DNA from 4 places in the Paracoccus saliphilus genome. Region 2 is predicted to be linked to each of the others. Evidence: riboswitches for the same ligand, from Rfam matches in the RefSeq annotation. Region 2 holds a riboswitch; each other region holds the start of a gene.

Region 1 (4,701 bases), 930 kb from region 2:
CCTGAAGCGATAGCCTCATTCGCGCGGCCCAGGCTCGTCAGCGCATAGGCATCCTGTGCCTCGCGATCGAAACGAAACTCGGTAGCGCAGTCTTCGGCAAAGGTACCCATCAGGCGGCCCCTGTCATAAGCGTCCTCGAGCCCATCGAGAAACATGTGATCAGCCACTTCCCCATGACCCAACCTTGCGCCCGACCTCATCTTGGGCAACAGATATGGCGCATTCGTCATGCTCTCCATACCTCCGGCAACGATCAGATCGGCGCTCCCCGCCCGGATCGCATCCCCTGCCATCATCACTGCCTGCATTCCCGAGCCGCACATCTTGTTCAGCGTCGTGGCCGGTACGGATTGTGGCAGCCCGGCCCTGAACCCCGCCTGCCGTGCCGGAGCCTGTCCCTGACCTGCGGGTAATACACAGCCCATGAACAGCGCGTCAGGCCGATCCGATGCAATTCCCGCACGATCCAGTGCGGCACGGATTGCCGTGCCCCCCAGCTCCGCGGCTGTCAGGCTGGACAAAGCTCCCTGAAATCCACCCATCGGAGTGCGCGCGGCCCCCAAAATGAATACGTTTCGAACAGCCATGATCTTCCCCCTTGTTCGACAGATAGTCGCTTACTTGATCGTAACCTTTCCCGTCTAGTCAATCTGTCGGAATTATCAGATGGGGTTTCGATGGAACTTACCACCACGGAAGACGGAAAAACGACCATCATCACTACGTGCGAATCCAGGATCGACGCTGTCAATGCGACGCGTTTCAAGGACGTGGTGCGCGAGATCATTACCGACCGCGGCAAACCGGCATTGCTTGATCTGCAACATGTCGATTTCATGGACAGTTCGGGCTTGGGCGCGTTGATCGCAGTACACAAAGCCATGCCGCCCGGGCTGTCACTGACGCTTGCCAACATAACGCCCAATGTCGAACGGGTTTTCAAGCTGACACGAATGGATTCCGTGTTTCATATCCTGCCCCCTCAGCGACAGCAGGAGAACGGATAGTGAATTCGATTGACCGGCAGAAGGCCGACCCCGGCAAATTCGCCGCTTGCAAGGCATGGCCGCTATTTCATCGGGTCCTGACAGCCAACCCATTCGCTATCCGCGAAGCGCTCTCAGACGTCCGAAACCGTTTCACGAAATCAGCCAATCCCGACACCATCGGGCGGCTCGAACTTGTTCTGGCAGAGGTGTTGAACAATGTCGCGGAACACGCTGTTCCACGACATGGCAACCTTCCTGCGAAGGACGTGCCGACGATTCACCTGTCCATCGTCCGGACCGAGCGAGGGTTCGTCTGCGCTGTCGCGGATGATGGCATTTCTCTCCCGGACAAATGCCTGCAGCCGCACAGCTTGCCAAAGACCGAAAATTCGGGGCTTTCCGAAAGCGGGTTCGGCTGGTTCCTCATCCAGGATTTGACCCAAACGCTGTGCTATTACCGAGAGGAACAGAAGAACTATCTGGCCTTCAGCGTCCCTCTCACGCAGAGCGCTTAATTCAGCAATTCCTGCAGCGGATAGCGGCCATCCTCGAAATCACCGAACATCTCGATCACCTCGGGATGATCCAATGGCTCGCCCGAGGAATCAGGAACCAGGTTCTGCTCTGATACATAGGCGATATAATAGGTCGCCTCGGTTTCGGCATAGAGATGGTAGAACGGCTGATCCTTGGATGGCCGCACGTCTTCGGGAATGGAATCATACCATTCCTCGGTGTTCGCGAATTCCGGGTCGACATCGAAAATGACCCCGCGGAACGGCCGGTCCTTGTGCCGGACAACCTGTCCAAGACAATATTTCGCGACGCGGTTTTGCACCTGCATGCGTAACGATCCCTTAGTATTCATGGCATTTCGCCGAATTGGAGGGGTTCTAATGCCGCAAGTCGATTCTGTCCACCGCAGCGCCACTTGTCTCCGTCGAAAACACCAGACGCCCGGGCTGACCGCTTAACGATCAATCGGGGCTGGTGGGACGCGTTGTGTCACCAAATGCTTCTTGCGCTTCTCGTAGAATGCATTGCCGCCCGCAACGAGGACATAGTGCATGTTATTGTAGGGAAAACTGTAGCCGGCGGTATGGAAGAACCTGGCGTTGCGCACACCGGGTTGCCGCTCGCCGTTCAGCACCGCCCGCGCGGCCTCCTGCACATCGGGTAAAGCCTTGGAGTTCATCGGCCTGGTCATCACACCCGGTGCGAACTGATTTTTCTGCCCCACCACACCGCAGACGGTGTTCGGAAATTCATCCGACGCGACACGATTCATGACAACCGTACCAACGGCGATCATTCCCTGCCGGCTCGATCTGTTGGCCTCGAAGAATATGGCACGTTCCATGCATTCCACATCCTTCTTTGTGTGTCCGTGCCGACTGCGACTGCTGTCACCGCCCATTGAACAACCCGCAAGTATGGAAGCCGCCACTAAAAGGCCCGAGACGAGCCACGTCTTGGATGCACTGTCGATCATGTTCCGCCTTATCGTTTTTTTGCCCTGGCCGTGTTCGACGCAGGATCTGTTATTCACTGCCACATTCCCATTTTGCCATTTCAGCCTCTCACGCACAAGGATGACCGATGATGGCCGGCATCGGGTCGCCGTTCCCCAACAGATGCGGTGGTGTCATGGAGAGATGGCTGCATCGCAACGACAGCACATTCTCACGCGCCCGACCGAAACTAGTTGACCTTGCACCTCCCATGCGGCATCCCGGTCGATGATGGTTCCCGGGACGGTCAGGCCGCCGGGTGAAAAGGGAACGTGGTGAGGTGCGTAGCACCAATTCCGCGACTGCCCCCGCAACTGTAGGCGGAGAGCATAGCCCGACAGCCACTGGCGCAGCCGAGCGCCGGGAAGGCGGGATATGCAGCGACCCGCAAGTCAGGAGACCTGCCATCGTCATGTCAACCAACCCGGGCGGGGTGCCCCGGAAGGAGCAGCGATGACTGGATACAGCTTGTGGCGGAAATGCCGCCAAATCATCTCTTGTCAGCAAGAGCGCTGCCTTGCCGCGAGTTTGCGCGGGCTTCCTACCCCGTTCTTCTCATCCCAGAAGGACGCTTCCAGATGAACCTGCCTTTCCTTTCGCTGATCGCGATCAGCGCATTGATCACGAACGGCGCACTCGCCGCAGAGACCGAATATCCACTGACCATCGACAATTGCGGTGTCGAGATCACTTTCGATGGCCCTCCGGAGAATATCGTGTCGATCGGGCAAGCCGCCACCGAGACACTCTACGCGCTCGGTGCAGAGGACCAGATGGCAGGCACCGCGCTTTGGTTTAACGCGGTGCTGCCGGAATTCGCGGATGCCAATGCGGCAGTAGAGCGTATCTCGGACAACGCCCCGAGCTTTGAAGGGGTGGTAAACAAGCGTCCCGGCTTCGTGCCGACGATGTTCGAATGGATGATCGGCCCGAAAGGGGTCGTCGGAACGCGCGAGCAATTCGCCGATCTGGGCATTCCGGCCTATGTGATGCCCCCCGATTGCGAAGGTAAGGATAATCTTGTCGGTGCGGATGGGACGCGCTTGGCACCTTTCGACATCGCAACGCTCTACAAGAGCATTAAGCAGATGGCCGCAATCATGGATAGGCAGGATCGCGGAAGTGAGCTGATCGTGGATCTGCAGGCCCGCGAAGCGGCTGCGGTCGAGCGTGCCCGCGCAATGGACCTGCTGGACGCCTCTGCGGTGGTCTGGTTTTCCTCTGCTGAAATGGAACGCGATCCCTTCGTGGCCGGGCAAAAGGGCATTCCGGCATGGATGTTCGAGAGGTTGGGGCTACGCAACGTGATCGAATCCGACGAGGAATGGCCGACCGTGGGCTGGGAGAGCATCGCGAAGGCCGATCCCTCGGTCATCGTGATTGCCCGAATGGATCGTCGGCGCTTCCCGGCCGACGATCACGAGAAGAAGCTGGAGTTTCTCAAATCGGACCCGGTGACCAGCCGGATGACCGCCGTGAAGGAAGATCGCATCGTCATTCTTGATGCCGAGGCAATGCATGCCTCGATCCGCCTAATCGACGGCCTGGAAACCCTGACTGATGCGATGGAAGCGTTGACGAAATGACTTTGGCGCTGACCGGAACACAGACGGTTATACGCGGCCGGCAGGCGATGCGCTGGATCGGTGTCGCGGCGATTCCGGTCGCCGCGCTGTTTGCCGGAGTCTGTATCGGCGAAACGCGAATTCCGCTGAGCACGGTATTGCAAGTATTGGCCAACCGGCTGTGGGACGCGGGCTATGCCGTCGATCCCATCGACGAGGGTATCATCTGGGCCTATCGGTTGACCCGTGCTCTGGTCGCCGGGGCCTGTGGCGCGGCGCTGGCGATCTGCGGGGTGATCCTGCAATCGCTGTTGCGCAACGCGCTGGCCGATCCTTATCTGTTGGGCATATCGGCCGGAGCCTCGACAGGCGCGGTACTGATCGCCGTGGCAGGCGTGGGCGCCGGCATGGTGCCGATGTCGGCAGGTGCCCTGCTGGGAGCGTTACTGGCTTTCGGCCTCGTCACGCTGCTGGCGCAACTCTCGGGCGGCGGAACGGGACTGCGAGGAGCCGGGCAAATCATTCTGGCTGGCATTGCCGGATCACAGTTGTTCAATGCCCTGACCTCTTTCATCATCGCACGCTCGGCCAATGCCGAGCAGGCCCGCGGGATCATGTTCTGGCTGCTGGGCAATC
Region 2 (4,701 bases):
TGCCCCGCGATGCGGCGTACGGCCAAGGGCCACCACCTCGCGCGCGGTCATTGCGATTTCTGTGGTGGCCTGTTGCTCCACGAGCGCGAGTCGGCGGGCCACCTCGCGCCGGGGAATGGTCGGCATGGGCCGCTCATCGAGCAGGACCGCTCCACCCGAACCGCGCCTGAGTCCTGCGAGCAGGCGCAGGAGGCTGGATTTTCCCGAACCGTTCGGCCCCACGAGGCCAAGAAAGCGGCCCGCTGGAAGCCGCAGGGTCACGCCCCGAACGATAGGCTGGCCCCCGGCCTCCCATGCGATATCACGAGCCTGCAGCGTCATGCGCGCCGCCTCGATCGCCAGAGGATGAAAGCAAAGGCCGGAGCTCCGAAAAGCGCGGTTACCACCCCGATCGGCAGCACCTGTCCCGGCACCACGATGCGCGACAGGACGTCCGCCGTAACCATGAAGACACCGCCCGCCAGCGCCGTCGCCGGGATCAGCCGCCCATGGGCAGGCCCGACCAGGAAGCGGCTGGCATGTGGTACGACCAGACCTACGAACCCGACTGCACCGACAAGGCTGACAATCCCTGCCGTCAACATTGCCGTGATGGCGAAAAGCTCGGCGCGGATGCGGACAGTGTCGATGCCGAGAGAGGCGGCCGCATCCTCGCCGAAGGCGAAGGCGTCAAGTGCACGCGCCCGGTAAAGGCAGATCGCCAGACCTGTCGCGAGAACCGGCATGGCAAGGGCGACATCGGGCCAGCGCACGCCGCCGAGGCTGCCCAGAAGCCAGAACATGATACCGCGCGTTTGCTCCGCATTGGCCGAGGTGATTACGATAAAAGAGGTCGCGGCATTGAAGAGCTGCGACCCGGCGATACCCGCGAGGATGATCCGCTCGGTGCCGCCGCCAGAACCATGCGCCAGAAACGCCACGAAGGCGAAGGCCAGGCCGGCGCCGAGAAACGCGCCCCCCGACAGGGTAACGGCTCCGGCGCCGATCCCGAGTATCATCACGAGGACGGCCCCGGTCGATGCGCCCGCGGAAATCCCGAGCAGATAAGGCTCCGCCAGCGGGTTGCGCAGCAATGCCTGCAAAACCGTGCCGCAAACCGCCAGCGCGGCACCTGCCGAAGCGGCCATTGCCGCGCGGCTCAGACGGTAATGCCAGACGATCCCTTCACGGATCGGATCGACGGCAAAATCCATTCCGAAGATCCGGTTGCCCAGCATCTTGAGAATTTCGGCTGGCGGTACGGTGATGTCGCCGATGGCGACCGCACCGACCATCGCGAAACACAGTGCCACGAGCGCGATCAGCTCGAAAACCGGCAAGCGCAGCCGGCGAAGAGGGCGGGGTGACAACTCGGCCTGAAGACTCATTCTGTCAGGCCAAGCTCGCGCAGACCCCGCGCGAGGATCTCTACCCCATCGACCGCCCGCAGCGTCGGGTTCATGGATTGCGCATCCATCTCGATCAGGTTCCCCGCGCGTATCGCGGTCATCTGGCTGGTGACCGGATCGTTCAGAAGAAACTCGCGCTTGGCGGCGACGTCGTCCCCGGGCAGGTTGCGGCGATCCATCGAGCCCAGGACGATGACGGTAGGATCCAGCCCGGCGATCGTTTCCCATCCCACCAGGGGCCATTCCTGGTCTGACGTGATGACATTGCGGATACCTATCACATCCGAAATCCATGCCGGCGCGCCGAACCGTCCCGCTACATAGGCCTCGCCGTCGAGTTCGGGGGATGAGAACCAGTAGAGTACCGATATGTCATTCCCGCGAAGCGCCTCGACATCCGCTGCGGCCTTCGCGATCCTTGCCCGGTTCTCGGCAATCAGTACCTCACGAGCGGGCCGGACATTGAAGATGGCGGCAAATTCCCTGATTTCTCGGTGCAGCAGATCGGCAGTCCAGGCCCGGGACCGCGCGCCATCGCCGCTACCGACACTGAATTCACTCTTGGCGCATTCGGCGGGCGACACATAGACCGGGATGTCGAAATCCCCGAATTGCGTAAAGCTGCCGACGCGGCTTTCGCCGGGGCCGATGTCATTGATCCACTGGCTGGTGACGAAATCCGGTCGCGTGCCGAGAACCGCCTCGAAACTGGGAGAGTTGTCGGCAAGGCGTGGCAAGGCATCGCCTTCTTCGGAGAGCTGATCCGGCAGGGGCGCCAGCCAGATCGCGGTTCCGACAACGCGGTTTCCAAGACCGAGCGACAGCAAAATCTCGGTCGAACCCTGCCCGATAGAGACTACACGCTCGGGCGCGGATGCAAATGACAGCTTGCGACCGCAATTCTCTATCTCGAGCGGATCGCCGGTGGCTTGCGCCGAAGCGGGAACGATTGGCAGGACAAGAAAGCCCGCAAGCAGGCTGCAAAGGCGGGTCGCGCCGCCGGTCGTGGTGGACATATGGCTCCTTTCCCGGACACCCCGCCCGGCTTCATGAGGGTGAGAAGCCACATCGATCGCGGCTCCGGAACGGCAGGTCTCCTGACTTGCGGCCTTGGTTCCGGTCCCGGCCTTCCCATGCGCATCCGCACAGTGGCCCTGACCTCGAGGGTCAGATGGGGCGGAACGGCCGCTTACAGTTGCGGGGGCAGCTCCGGAATTCGCAGGACAAGCCTGCGGCACCGGATTCCCTTTTGAGCCCGTTCGGGCACCGTTTCCGATGGTAACCTATCCCGGCATGAGGTGTTGTCAACCGGCTCCGTCGACCATGACGTGGCGCCGTTGATCAGATCACGGTTCAGAAATCCCAGTCCTCGTCTTCCGTCGCAATGGTCTTGCCGATCACGTAGGAGGAACCGGAGCCGGAAAAGAAATCGTGGTTCTCGCTATCGGGCGAAAGGGCGGCCATGATTGCCGGGTTGACCTCGCAGACCTGCGGCGGGAACAGCGCCTCATAGCCCAGATTCTGCAAAGCCTTGTTGGCGTTGTAATGCAGGAATGCCTTCACATCCTCGGTCAATCCGAGGCTGTCATATAGTTCGGCGGTATATTTCACCTCGATATCGTAGAGATCGAAGATCAGCGAAAAGGCGAAATCCTTCATCCTTGCCTGATCCGCCTCGTCCAGCCGCGCAAGCCCGCGCTGATATTTATAGCCGATATAATAACCATGTACGGCTTCATCACGGATGATCAGGCGGATCAGATCGGCGGTATTGGTCAATTTTGCGCGGCTGGACCAGTACATTGGCAAGTAGAAGCCCGAATAGAACAGGAAGCTTTCCAGAAACACGCTGGCGATCTTGCGTTTCAGCGGATCTGTGTCCGACTCGTATTCATCCAGGATCAGCCGCGCCTTGGCTTGCAAATGCGAGTTTTCCTCGGACCAGCGGAAGGCTTCGTCGACTTCTTTCGTCATGCACAGCGTCGAAAAGATTGAGGAATAGGAACGCGCGTGAACCGCCTCCATGAAGGCGATATTCGACAGCACGGCCTCTTCATGCGGGGTGATCGCATCCCCCATCAGAAGCGGTGCGCCGATGCTGTTCTGCACGGTATCCAGCAGCGTGAGCCCGGTGAAGACGCGGATGGTCAGTTTGCGTTCTTCCGGGCGCAGGGTGGCCCAGCTTTGCACATCATTGGACAACGGCACTTTCTCAGGCAGCCAGAAATTCACCGTCAGACGGTTCCAGACCTCGAGATCCTTGTCGTCCTCCAGCCGGTTCCAGTTCACCGCCCGCTGCGGTTGCCGCATGACCTGATCCTTCATATCGAAGAACCCCCTTCATTCCTGATTTCGATATCTGTTCCAAAGGCGCGCCCGCACCGGGCGGCAAGCCTTACAATGTGCATGACACGCAGCCCTGAACCTCCGTTCCTTCCAACGCATCCTGACGCAGCCGGACGTAATAGATCGTCTTGATCCCCTTCTTCCACGCATAGATCTGGGCGCGGTTGATATCGCGCGTCGTGGCGTCCGCAGGAAAGAACAGCGTCAGCGACATGCCCTGATCGACATGTTCGGTGGCCGCCGCATAGGTGTCGATGATCGCCTCGGGGCCGATCTCATAGGCGTCACGGTAGTATTCGAGATTCTCGTTGCTCATGAAAGCTGCCGGATAATAGACGCGGCCGATCTTGCCCTCTTTGCGGATCTCGATCTTCGAGGCGATCGGATGGATCGAGCTTGTCGAATTGTTGATATAGCTGATCGAGCCGGTCGGCGGCACTGCCTGCAGATTGCGATTGTACAGCCCGTGCTTCATCACCATTTCCCGAAGGGCAGCCCAATCCTCGCGCGTTGGCAGGGTAATGCCTTCGAAGACCCGGACGACATCGGGCAGCTTCGGATGCCAGTCGTGGCGGGTATATTTGTCGAAGAACGATCCGTCGGCATAGGTCGATTTATCGAAACCCCTGAAACTGCGTCCTTTCTCTTGCGCCAGCAGGTTCGACGCCCGGATCGCATGGTAGGCGACAGCGGCGAAATAGACACTGGTGAATTCGATACCTTCGGGGCTGCCGTAATGGATATGCTCGCGCGCGAGGAACCCGTGCAGATTCATCTGCCCCAGCCCCACCGCATGCGCCTCGTCATTGCCGCGCCGGATCGAAGGCACCGAGTCGATGGCCGACATCTCACTGACGGCGGTCAGGGCGCGGATCGCCGTCTCGATGGTGGCACCGAAATCCGGGCCGTCCATGGTGGCGGCGATGTTCAGCGAGCCGAGATTGCAGGAAATATCCGTACCCAGATG
Region 3 (4,701 bases), 690 kb from region 2:
CGCGATCACTGAAAGGAAGATCAAATGACTGACGATGCGAATATGTCGATGCGCAAGTTCCTGAAACAGGTCGGCGTCACCTCGCAACAGGCCATCGAAGAGGCAATGCGCGATGCAGATACGGCAGGCAAGAGTTTTGCCGTCAAGGCCGTCATCACCATTGACGAGCTGGGCATGCGCCACGAGATATCCGGCGAGATCAAGGGACAGGACTAAGCCGTGCCGATCAGCCGAGAGGCGGTGCTCGCTGTCCTGAAATCCGTTGCCGACCCGATCGCAGGCGGCGATATCGTCGCCAGTGGCGTGATGCGTGCGCTCAATGTCGACGAGGCGGGCCAGATTCGTTTTGTCCTCGAGGTGCCTCCGCGCCATACCGAGGCTTATCAGGCCGTAAAGACCAATGCCGAGGCCGCGTTGCGGGCTCAAGACGGTGTCTCGGGGGTGTCCATCGTCATGACGGGGCATACCGAGAAGGCTCCGCCGGAACTTCGCGCCCGCAAATCCGAGCCGGCAGGACCGGAGCCCATCCCCGGCATCGCCCGGATCATCGCCATCGCCAGCGGCAAGGGCGGCGTGGGCAAATCCACCGTCGCGGCCAATCTCGCCTGCGCCCTGGCGCAGCAAGGACGGCGTGTCGGGTTACTGGACGCGGATGTCTACGGCCCGTCACAGCCGCGAATGCTGGGCGTCTCGGGTCGCCCGGCCAGCCCGGACGGCAAGACCATCCTTCCGATGCGTAATCACGGCGTCACCATGATGTCGATCGGGTTGATGACCAACGAGGATCAGGCCGTGGTCTGGCGTGGCCCAATGCTCATGGGCGCGTTGCAGCAGATGTTGACGCAGGTGCAATGGGGCGCACTCGATATCCTGCTGGTCGATCTGCCGCCGGGGACCGGCGATGTCCAGATGACGCTGTGTCAGAAAGCGCAGGTTGACGGCGCAATCATCGTCTCGACCCCGCAAGATGTTGCACTGCTGGATGCCCGCAAGGGGATCGACATGTTCAACCAGATGAAGGTGCCCATTCTGGGCATGGTCGAGAACATGAGTACGCATATCTGTTCGCAATGCGGCCATGAAGAGCATGTCTTCGGTCATGGTGGCGTGGCATCCGAGGCCGCAAAGCTGAATGTCCCCCTGCTCGCCGAGGTGCCGTTGGATCTTCAGATCCGGCTGGCCTCGGATGGTGGCGCACCGATCACCGTCAGCCAGCCCGACAGCGCGCAAGCAAGGGCGTTTCATGACATCGCCTCAGCCTTGGTTGCCAAGGAGGTGGCGTGACCGCGATCGAGGAGCTCTCCTTTCCTCCGCTGATGCGGGGTGAGCCGACAACGGGCGATGCCATCCGGCACGCCTGCTTGCGTGCCGCCGAAGGGTGCGATGCCGGGCTCGTCTGTTACCGGCTGGCGGCAGATGAATTACAAGGCGCATTGGTCTTTGCCCCCGAAGTACCTTTGGCGCAGGCCATGGCGATGCTGCCGCTATGCGGGGTCGGGTTTCAGAATGCCCTCGGCGCCCTCGCCCCGCCGGAAATCGCGGTGCACCTGGACTGGAACGGCGGCATTCGGATCAATGGCGCAAGCTGTGGCCGGTTCCGCGCGGTTGCCTCGCACCCAGAACCGCAGGCCGTTCCCGACTGGCTGGTGATCGGCTTTAGCCTGCCGCTGATCCCCTCCACCGACCGTCCCGGCGATACTCCCGACCAGACATGGCTCTATGTCGAAGGTTGCGCCGATGTCTCGTCTCCTATCTTGGTGGAAGCTTGGGCACGCCACTGCCTGAACTGGATCGATCGTTGGGAAGATCGGGGCAACCGTCCCCTGCATGACGATTGGCAAGCATTGGCGCATGGGCTGGGAGAACAGACAGAACAATCCGGACGTCGTGGCGTCTTCGTCGGAATCGACACGGATTTCGGCATGTTGCTGCGCGATGGAGACAGCACCCATCTGATCCCGCTTACCGATCTGCTGGAGACCGCCCCATGAATCTTGCCCGAGCGATCCATTTCGACGAAAGCGATCAGCGTGTCTATGCCAACCCGGCCCGAACCGGCGAGTGGTGCATCTCTGGCGGCTTCGAGTTTTCCGACTGGACCGATGCCGATCTGACCGGCAAGGCGCGGCAGGCCTTTGCCAATGGCTGGCTGGGCCTGGAAACCGGCGGGCGGGTAACCTTTGTCGCGGTCACCACGGTCGCGCCGGGCGAATTGACCGCCCTCACCGATTTGCTGGCCGAACATTTCGTCACCTATCACGGCGCTCCCTCGGTAGATCAGGCCCGCCCGGTCGCCGCAGAGGAAATCGCCCAGATGACCGATCTATGCGAGGATCATCCGCCTAATACCCTGTTGACCGTCGCCCGTGAACTGACCCAGTCCGGGGTGAGGGAGGCCTATCGCGTCATCGAAACCAAGGACGCCGGGCTGGAACAATTCGCCATTCACGGCTCAACGGACGAGTCGGGCTCCGATTGAATTGATCTGGCCGCCTTTCCGGGCATGGCGTCGTCGCGTCTGGCCCGCCTCACCGCGCTTCCCCCCACCTATCGCGGAAAATCAGGTCATCCAGAGGAAGCCGGGACGCCCAACCTCGTGCCTGCAATTCGGGTTCCTCGTAAAGCTCCACGACATGGCCAAGGCAAAGATAGGCGACGGGAACCACATGTTCGGGAAGATGCAGGATTGACCGCAGATCGGCATCATCAAAGATGCTGACCCAACCGAGACCTATCCCCTCCGCCCGCGCCGCAAGCCAGAGATTTTGCACAGCGCAGACGGTAGAATAGAGATCGGTATCGCGATTATGGGTCCGTCCCAGGACAAGGTCACCACCGCGCGACCGGTCGCAGGTGACGCACAGGTTCACGGGCGCCTCGGAAATACCTTGCAGCTTGAGCTTCGAGTAAAGTGCACGACGCTCTGCCGGGAACAGATTGGCCGCTGTTTCATTGGCGTGATCGAAGGCGTCGCGAATACGCGATTTCACCGATGAGTCTTCGATCACGATGAAATTCCACGGCTGCATCAACCCAACCGAGGGTGCGTGATGGGCCGCAAGCAGAAGCCGCCGAAGCAGTTCTTCGGGAATCGGATCGGGAAGGAACTGGCCGCGGACATCGCGGCGAGTGTGGATCGCGCGATATACCGCCTCACGCTCATCATCAGAAAACCTGCCCGCGGGTGCGGGAACGGAGGGTTGCGGCATGACATTCTCCCCTGTCTCGGCAACATTGACGACCCTCCCGTCGTCCGCACGGGAAAGATCCATCCTGCCTGGCCGGTCTTCTGACTCGGCTTCACGCGGCGCAGCGCCTTCCCAACCGAAGGGTCAGTGGCCTTTGCTGCGCCATCCGCCTCACAGCGTTGGGCACGTCGCGGAATTGCACCGCGTTCCCGATTCTCCAGGCCCCGGAAAGGCCATGGCACCAGACGGGTGGACTGTAGAAGCCCTGCCGCATCGAGACAAGCCGATCCCGTCATCGGCTTGTCATCTCAAAGCTTGGATCAAGGGCAGGTTATTTCTGGATACCGACCTGATCCAGAAGATTGTCGAGAAAATGCAGACAGCGGTTCAACTGGTCGATCTCGACGAACTCGTCCGCCTTATGTGCCTGTTCAATCGAACCAGGGCCGACAATGATCGAGGGAATGCCGCCTTCCACCTCGAAAACGCCACCTTCCGACCCATATGACACCTTGCCGGAATATTCCGGCATCACCGGCCGAAGTTCAGCAAAAGCATCTGTTCCACGCGCGTCACCCATGGCCGGATAGGCAAAAATGCGTTCGAACCGGATTCCGGCATCGGGATGCCCGGCTTTCATCTCGGGCTCCAGCGTTTCGCGAATCTCGGTCAGCAGTTCATCAAGATCAGCCTGCGCTGCCAATTCGTCGATACTCCGCAACTCAAACGTGAAGCTGCAGCGGTCCGGGGTGACATTCGTGGCAACCCCACCGTCGATCATCGTGACCAGGCATGTGGCATGCGGCACGGTAAAGGCCGGATCGAAAGGTCCCTCCGTCTCATAGCGGCGCGCCCGTGCATCGATCATCGAGACCGCGCGGGCCGCATAGGCCACGGCGTTGACATGCGCCGGAGCAAACGAAGAATGCCCGCTGGTGCCGTGGAAAGTGGCGCGCATGGCGATCTTGCCTTTCTGACCGGCGACCAGCTTCATATCGCTCGGCTCTCCGATCACGGCAAAACTTGGCGGCACATCCAGCTCTTTCAGATAGCGCGCGATCTGCGGTGCGCCAAGGCAACCCACCTCCTCGTCATAGGAAAAGCAGAGGTAGAGCGGGCGGGACAGTTCGATCTGATCGATATCGCGCATTGCCGCCATGACACAGGCCGCGAACGCCTTCATGTCGCAACTGCCGCGACCGAAGATCCGGCCATCACGTTCATCGGCATCGAAGGGTGGGGTGGTCCAGTTGGTTCCACCCGCGGGGACAACGTCCGTATGGCCGGAAAGGACGATTCCGGAGATTTCAGGTGGACCGAAACGGGCAATCAGGTTGGCTTTTTGCCCTGTCTCATCCTGCAACCGTGTAATCTTGCCTCCCAGAACCTCGAGAAATTCGGCCATGTGGTCGATCAATGGCAGGTTCGAATTGCGGCTGGTCGTATCGAACCCGATCAGGGTCTTCAGGTGATCCTTTGCATCGCCAAGCCGCGGATGCTGGCTGATTGCGCC
Region 4 (4,701 bases), on a different replicon from region 2:
TCGCGTCGGATCGCCACCTCGGTTGAGTTCGCCTCAGACGGAGGATGTTTCCCCCGATCCAGGCCTGCACCGCGTATCTTCTTCTTGCAGGAAGAAGAACAGGTTGTGTCGATGGGCCGCGTCAGGCGGGCTCGCGGCGCAGCATGTAGATATCCATGATCCAGCCATGGGCGGCACGGGCGCGGGCGCGGCTATCGACGATGCGCGGTCCGGCCTTGGCCAGCGGGCCTTGGTCCAGGATCTGCTCGTCCATGCCGATATAGGCGCCCCACCAGATGCTCAGCCCTTCGGGTGGCAGAGCCTGGAACGAGCATTGGCCGTCAAGCATCACCACCACCGTATCGGCTCCTTCGGGCCAGCCATGATCCCGCAGACGGCGCCCGGTGGTGACCTGGACCGGCGCGCCGATACGGTTCAGGGGTATCGCATGGGCGGCGCAGAGCCCCTGGATCGCGGTGATGCCGGGAATGACATGGCGGCGGAGCAGCAGGTCGCGGGCCAGCCGGTCGGCGATGCGCAGGGTGCTGTCGTAAAGCGAGGGATCGCCCCAGACCAGCAGCGCCACCCGGCCGGACAGGCTGGGCAGGTGGCCGCGGATCTCGGCATGCCAGGCATCGGCGATGGCATCGTGCCAGCGGCTCACGGCGCCCAGATAATCGGGATCGGCACTGTCCCGGCGAGGCAGGGCGAATTCGGCGATCCGGGTGGATGGTCCGACATGCCGGTCGCAGATCTTCCGGCGCAGCCCGGCCAGGTCGTCCTTTTCGGCGCCTTTCAGCGGGATCAGGATCAGATCGGCCTCTTGCATCGCGGCAATGGCCTGCAATGTCAGGTGGTCGGGATTGCCGGTCCCGATGCCGATCAGGGTGAGGTCGATCATCTGGTCTCCGTAGAAGGTTGCGGGCGGTGAAGCGCCCGCAACTGATGCATCAGGCGAACAGCCGGGGCGTCACCAGGCTGGATCCGCGCAGGCCTCGCAGCGATTTCGCACCGGCCAGCACCGCCAGATCGACCAGCGGCTCGATCAGCACGACCAGCATATAGGCCGCGCCGAATGTGGCGATGCCGTGGATTCCACCGGCAAACCCCTGGCCGTAGATCGCCCAGAACGCGACCCATGCCACGATCCCGCCCTGGTAGGCGGTGGACAGCGCCAGGGCCTGCCCGTAGCGCAGATCAACATAGGCAGTGCCCGGCGCGATGATCCTCGCCGCCAGCGCCTGAAGCGCGAAAAGCGGCACCAGCAGAGTGGTGATGTTCATCCCGTATTGCGGCAGATCGAAGGGCGCGAAGAGCATCCCCTGCAACAGCAGCCCCAATGCCAGCCCGATCGCGGCAGGTGCCGCCCCGAACAACAGGAACAGCGTCGAGCCGAGGATGAAATGCACCTCCGAGACGCCGACGGGGAAATGCGGCATGATCTCGAAGAAGGTGAATACGGCGGCAGTCGTCAGCACGGCCCGTCCGGCCAGCGAGGCAAGCCCGCGTTCGCGCAGCGCCTCCCATGCCAGTTTCAGCGTATAACCGGCTGCGGCCGCGGCAGTGGCATGGCTCAGCGCGATTTTCGCGCCGGTGACGATTCCGGGTTCGATATGCATGTCAGTCTCCTTGTGCCGTCACACCCGACGGCGTTGGCGTTATGTCTGACGGCCGGTCTCCTGGCTCGCGGATCGTCGCGCGGCTTCGGCCTTCCCAGTCCTTCAGAGGAACCAGTGGCGCAGATGAAGCGCGCTCTCCGCATACAGTCGCGGGGGCGGCTGAGGCTTGGGGCGCGGCGGGATGCCATGCCCTTCCCCATTCCCGATGAAGCCCGACGCATCATTGCGTCCTTGCGGGCCACCGATCAGGGGTTCAGCTAAAGATCATCGTGGCGGCCGGGTCAAGCGTTCTGTGCCCGTGCAATCAGGTGGAAAAACGTTCCGCTCACCTGCCCCCCGCCTTCCATGGCGCGGTATGATCCGGTTTCCGGCACTTTGGCGCCATTTGCATCGCTGACCCGGGCCAGCGGCGCGTCGGGCTGCGACAGGATCGTGGCATAGTGGAACTCGTGCCCGCGCAGCGCCTCCTCCGCGCCCAGGCCGGGCAGGGTGGCGGTGTTGAGCCGCGCGAGCCGGTAGCCCAGATGCATGCGGCGCTTCTGATAGCTGGTCTCCAGCCCCAGCAAGCCCGCCATCCGGTGCCGCCGCCCTTCCGCATCCACCAACCCGGCCCCCAGCGCCATGTAGCCGCCGCATTCACCATGCACGGGGCGCGTCCGGGCAAAGCGGGAAAGCCCGTCACGGAAATGCCCCGCATCGGCGAGACGGCCCGCATGCAGTTCCGGATAGCCGCCGGGCAGCCAGCAGGCATCGGCGCTTTCATCCGGGGCCTCGTCGGCCAGGGGCGAGAAGGGCAGGATCGTCGCACCCTGGCTGCGCCATTCCGCAAGCAGATGCGGATAGGTGAAGGAAAAGGCAGCGTCCCGGGCCAGGGCGATCCGCGCGCCCGGCGGTGGCACCGGCCGATGCGGCGCCGTGTCCGGCAGGTTCCGCGTGGCGGCGGCGGCGATGATGGCGTCCAGGTCGCAATGGGCGGAGATGAACTCCCCGGCATGGCGCAGGATACCCTCCAGCCCGGCGGTTTCCTCGGCCTGCACGAGGCCCAGATGCCGCTCTGGAAGCTCGATATTTCCCTGTCGTGGCAGGGCGCCCAACACCGCGATGCCGGCCTCTTCCATGCCCTTCCGGATCAGTGCTTCGTGGCGGGGCGAGGCGACCCGGTTCAGCACAACCCCGGCGAACGGCATGTCGGGGCGCAACGTCGCGAACCCCTTGGCCACCGCCGCCGCCGATTGCGCCTGCCCAGAAACATCGAGGATCAGGACCACCGGCCAGCCCATCAGACCGGCAATCTCGGCACTGGAGCCGATGCCGGTTTCGCCGGGTTTCGCCACCCCGTCGAACAAGCCCATCGAGCCCTCGGCCAGCACCAGGTCCGCCTCTCTTCCGCTTGTATGTGCGGCGATCTGGCCCGGGCTCATGGCCCATGTGTCCAGGTTGAACGAAGCGCTTCCCGAAGCGGCAAGATGAAAGGCGGGGTCGATATAGTCGGGCCCGCTCTTGAAGGGTTGCACATCCAGGCCGCGCGTGCGCAGCGCGGCCAACAGCCCCAGCATCAGCACCGTCTTGCCCGTGCCCGAGGACGGGGCGGAGACAAGCAGACCCGGGGGGGGCGGGCTATTGGACATCGAGCACCTCACTTGCCGCGTTGAGCGAAATTGTCACGTTGGAATTTGGATATTTATATGAAGAAGAAGACCTTTCCGCCTTCTTCTTCATATAAATATCCAGGGGCGTCGCCGGTTGGGGCGCTACTGGTTCGCGAACCGGTCGGCGGCGGGGGGTTGGCCCCCCGCATGTAGGATGGATCAACGGCATCATTCGGGAAATCTCGGGTCAGGGCCGGTCGGGCGATAGCGACGGTCGTAATCGGCGGCATAGAGGCGGCTGTCGTCGAAATCCTCGGCCGCCAGTGCCGGGCCGACAAGGATCAGCGCGGTGCGGTCGATGCCTTCAGCCTCGGCCTCGATCTGTGCGAGGGTCGAGCGGATCACCCGCTGATCGGGCCAGCTTGCGCGCCAGATGACGGCCACCGGGCAACCGGGGCCGTAATGCGGGATCAGTTCGGCCACCGAGCGGGACAGCGCATGGATCGACAGGTGAATGGCCAGCGTGGCACCGGTGGCGGCGAAGGCGGCCAGCGTCTCGCCCGACGGCATGGCCGAGGCGCGGCCGGGCGTGCGGGTCAGCACCACGGATTGGGCGATGCCGGGCAAGGTCAGCTCGGTCTGCAAGGCGGCTGCTGCTGCTGCGAAAGAGGGCACCCCGGGCGTGACCTCGAAGGGAATGCCCTTCGCCCGCAGGCGTCGAAGCTGCTCGCCCATCGCCGACCAGACCGACAGGTCGCCCGAATGCAGCCGCGCCACGTCATGGCCTGCCGCATGGGCCGAGGCGATCTCGTCGATGATCCGGTCGAGGCTGAGCGGCGCGGTATTCACGATCTGCGCGCCGGGCGGGCAATGGCTCAGCAGTGCCTCGGGGATCAGGCTGCCCGCATAGAGGCAGACCGGGCAGGCCGCGATCAGGTCGCGCCCGCGCAGGGTGATCAGGTCCGCCGCGCCGGGACCGGCGCCGATGAAATGGACGGTCATGGGGTTTCCTCGCTTTCGGCGATGGCTGCGGTGGCGCGGCCGCAACTGCTGGTGACGCGTGTGACAATGATCCGCGCGTCAGACCCGCAGGCCGACAGGGCGGCGGCCTCGGCGACCGAGCCGGTCTCGTGCAGGGCCTGGACGCGCTCGGATCGCGTGGGGGTGGTGACGCCCCTCACCTCGGTCAGGCGCAATGGCAGGTCCAGTGCCTGTGCCAAAGCCGTCAGCTCGACGGCGCGTGCCGGGATGGTGGCAATTGCCGCAAGATCCTGAGCCCCGGTGCGGGTCAGCGCATCGCGCAACGCCTCGGCGGGCGTATCCGGCCGGCACCCGAATCCCGCCACCTTCATCGCGTCACCTGCCATTGCACCACCGGACGCGCGGATTGCCAGCCTCGCATCCGGCCAAGGGGCGCGGCTTCGGAGATCTCGATCCGGGTCAGGCTGCCGCCATGGCGGGCATGCAGTTCGGTCAGCAGCGCTTCGGTTTCCAGGGTCACGGCATTGGCGACC

What was found. Region 2 has a riboswitch for cobalamin ahead of JHX88_RS18150 (ABC transporter substrate-binding protein). Riboswitches for the same ligand answer to the same signal wherever they lie in the genome.
Region 1: linked by a shared signal. The riboswitch ahead of JHX88_RS01585 (ABC transporter substrate-binding protein) and the one ahead of JHX88_RS18150 (ABC transporter substrate-binding protein) in region 2 are both predicted to bind cobalamin.
Region 3: linked by a shared signal. The riboswitch ahead of bluB (5,6-dimethylbenzimidazole synthase) and the one ahead of JHX88_RS18150 (ABC transporter substrate-binding protein) in region 2 are both predicted to bind cobalamin.
Region 4: linked by a shared signal. The riboswitch ahead of JHX88_RS21445 (energy-coupling factor ABC transporter permease) and the one ahead of JHX88_RS18150 (ABC transporter substrate-binding protein) in region 2 are both predicted to bind cobalamin.

Annotation. Positions count from the first base shown of each region.
Region 1 is NZ_CP067140.1:336,237-340,937, reverse strand. Features, by position in the region: gene JHX88_RS01610 (acetyl-CoA C-acyltransferase) at 1-587, opposite strand, end outside; gene JHX88_RS01605 (STAS domain-containing protein) at 678-1,007, shown strand; gene JHX88_RS01600 (ATP-binding protein) at 1,007-1,504, shown strand; gene hspQ (heat shock protein HspQ) at 1,501-1,833, opposite strand; gene JHX88_RS01590 (cell wall hydrolase) at 1,960-2,481, opposite strand; cobalamin riboswitch at 2,716-2,923, shown strand; gene JHX88_RS01585 (ABC transporter substrate-binding protein) at 3,079-4,086, shown strand; gene JHX88_RS01580 (FecCD family ABC transporter permease) at 4,083-4,701, shown strand, end outside.
Region 2 is NZ_CP067140.1:3,782,876-3,787,576, reverse strand. Features, by position in the region: gene JHX88_RS18160 (ABC transporter ATP-binding protein) at 1-321, opposite strand, end outside; gene JHX88_RS18155 (FecCD family ABC transporter permease) at 318-1,367, opposite strand; gene JHX88_RS18150 (ABC transporter substrate-binding protein) at 1,364-2,404, opposite strand; cobalamin riboswitch at 2,459-2,674, opposite strand; gene nrdF (class 1b ribonucleoside-diphosphate reductase subunit beta) at 2,742-3,698, opposite strand; gene nrdE (class 1b ribonucleoside-diphosphate reductase subunit alpha) at 3,784-4,701, opposite strand, start outside.
Region 3 is NZ_CP067140.1:98,335-103,035, reverse strand. Features, by position in the region: gene JHX88_RS00480 (4Fe-4S binding protein) at 1-12, shown strand, start outside; gene JHX88_RS00475 (DUF6494 family protein) at 25-216, shown strand; gene JHX88_RS00470 (Mrp/NBP35 family ATP-binding protein) at 220-1,284, shown strand; gene JHX88_RS00465 (biotin/lipoate--protein ligase family protein) at 1,290-1,991, shown strand; gene JHX88_RS00460 (DUF6505 family protein) at 1,988-2,479, shown strand; gene bluB (5,6-dimethylbenzimidazole synthase) at 2,529-3,209, opposite strand; cobalamin riboswitch at 3,263-3,449, opposite strand; gene argE (acetylornithine deacetylase) at 3,520-4,701, opposite strand, start outside.
Region 4 is NZ_CP067141.1:91,547-96,247, reverse strand. Features, by position in the region: gene JHX88_RS21455 (hypothetical protein) at 1-26, shown strand, start outside; gene cobF (precorrin-6A synthase (deacetylating)) at 122-880, opposite strand; gene JHX88_RS21445 (energy-coupling factor ABC transporter permease) at 930-1,598, opposite strand; cobalamin riboswitch at 1,632-1,860, opposite strand; gene JHX88_RS21440 (cobyrinic acid a,c-diamide synthase CobB) at 1,880-3,226, opposite strand; gene cobM (precorrin-4 C(11)-methyltransferase) at 3,416-4,189, opposite strand; gene JHX88_RS21430 (cobalamin biosynthesis protein) at 4,186-4,554, opposite strand; gene cbiE (precorrin-6y C5,15-methyltransferase (decarboxylating) subunit CbiE) at 4,536-4,701, opposite strand, start outside.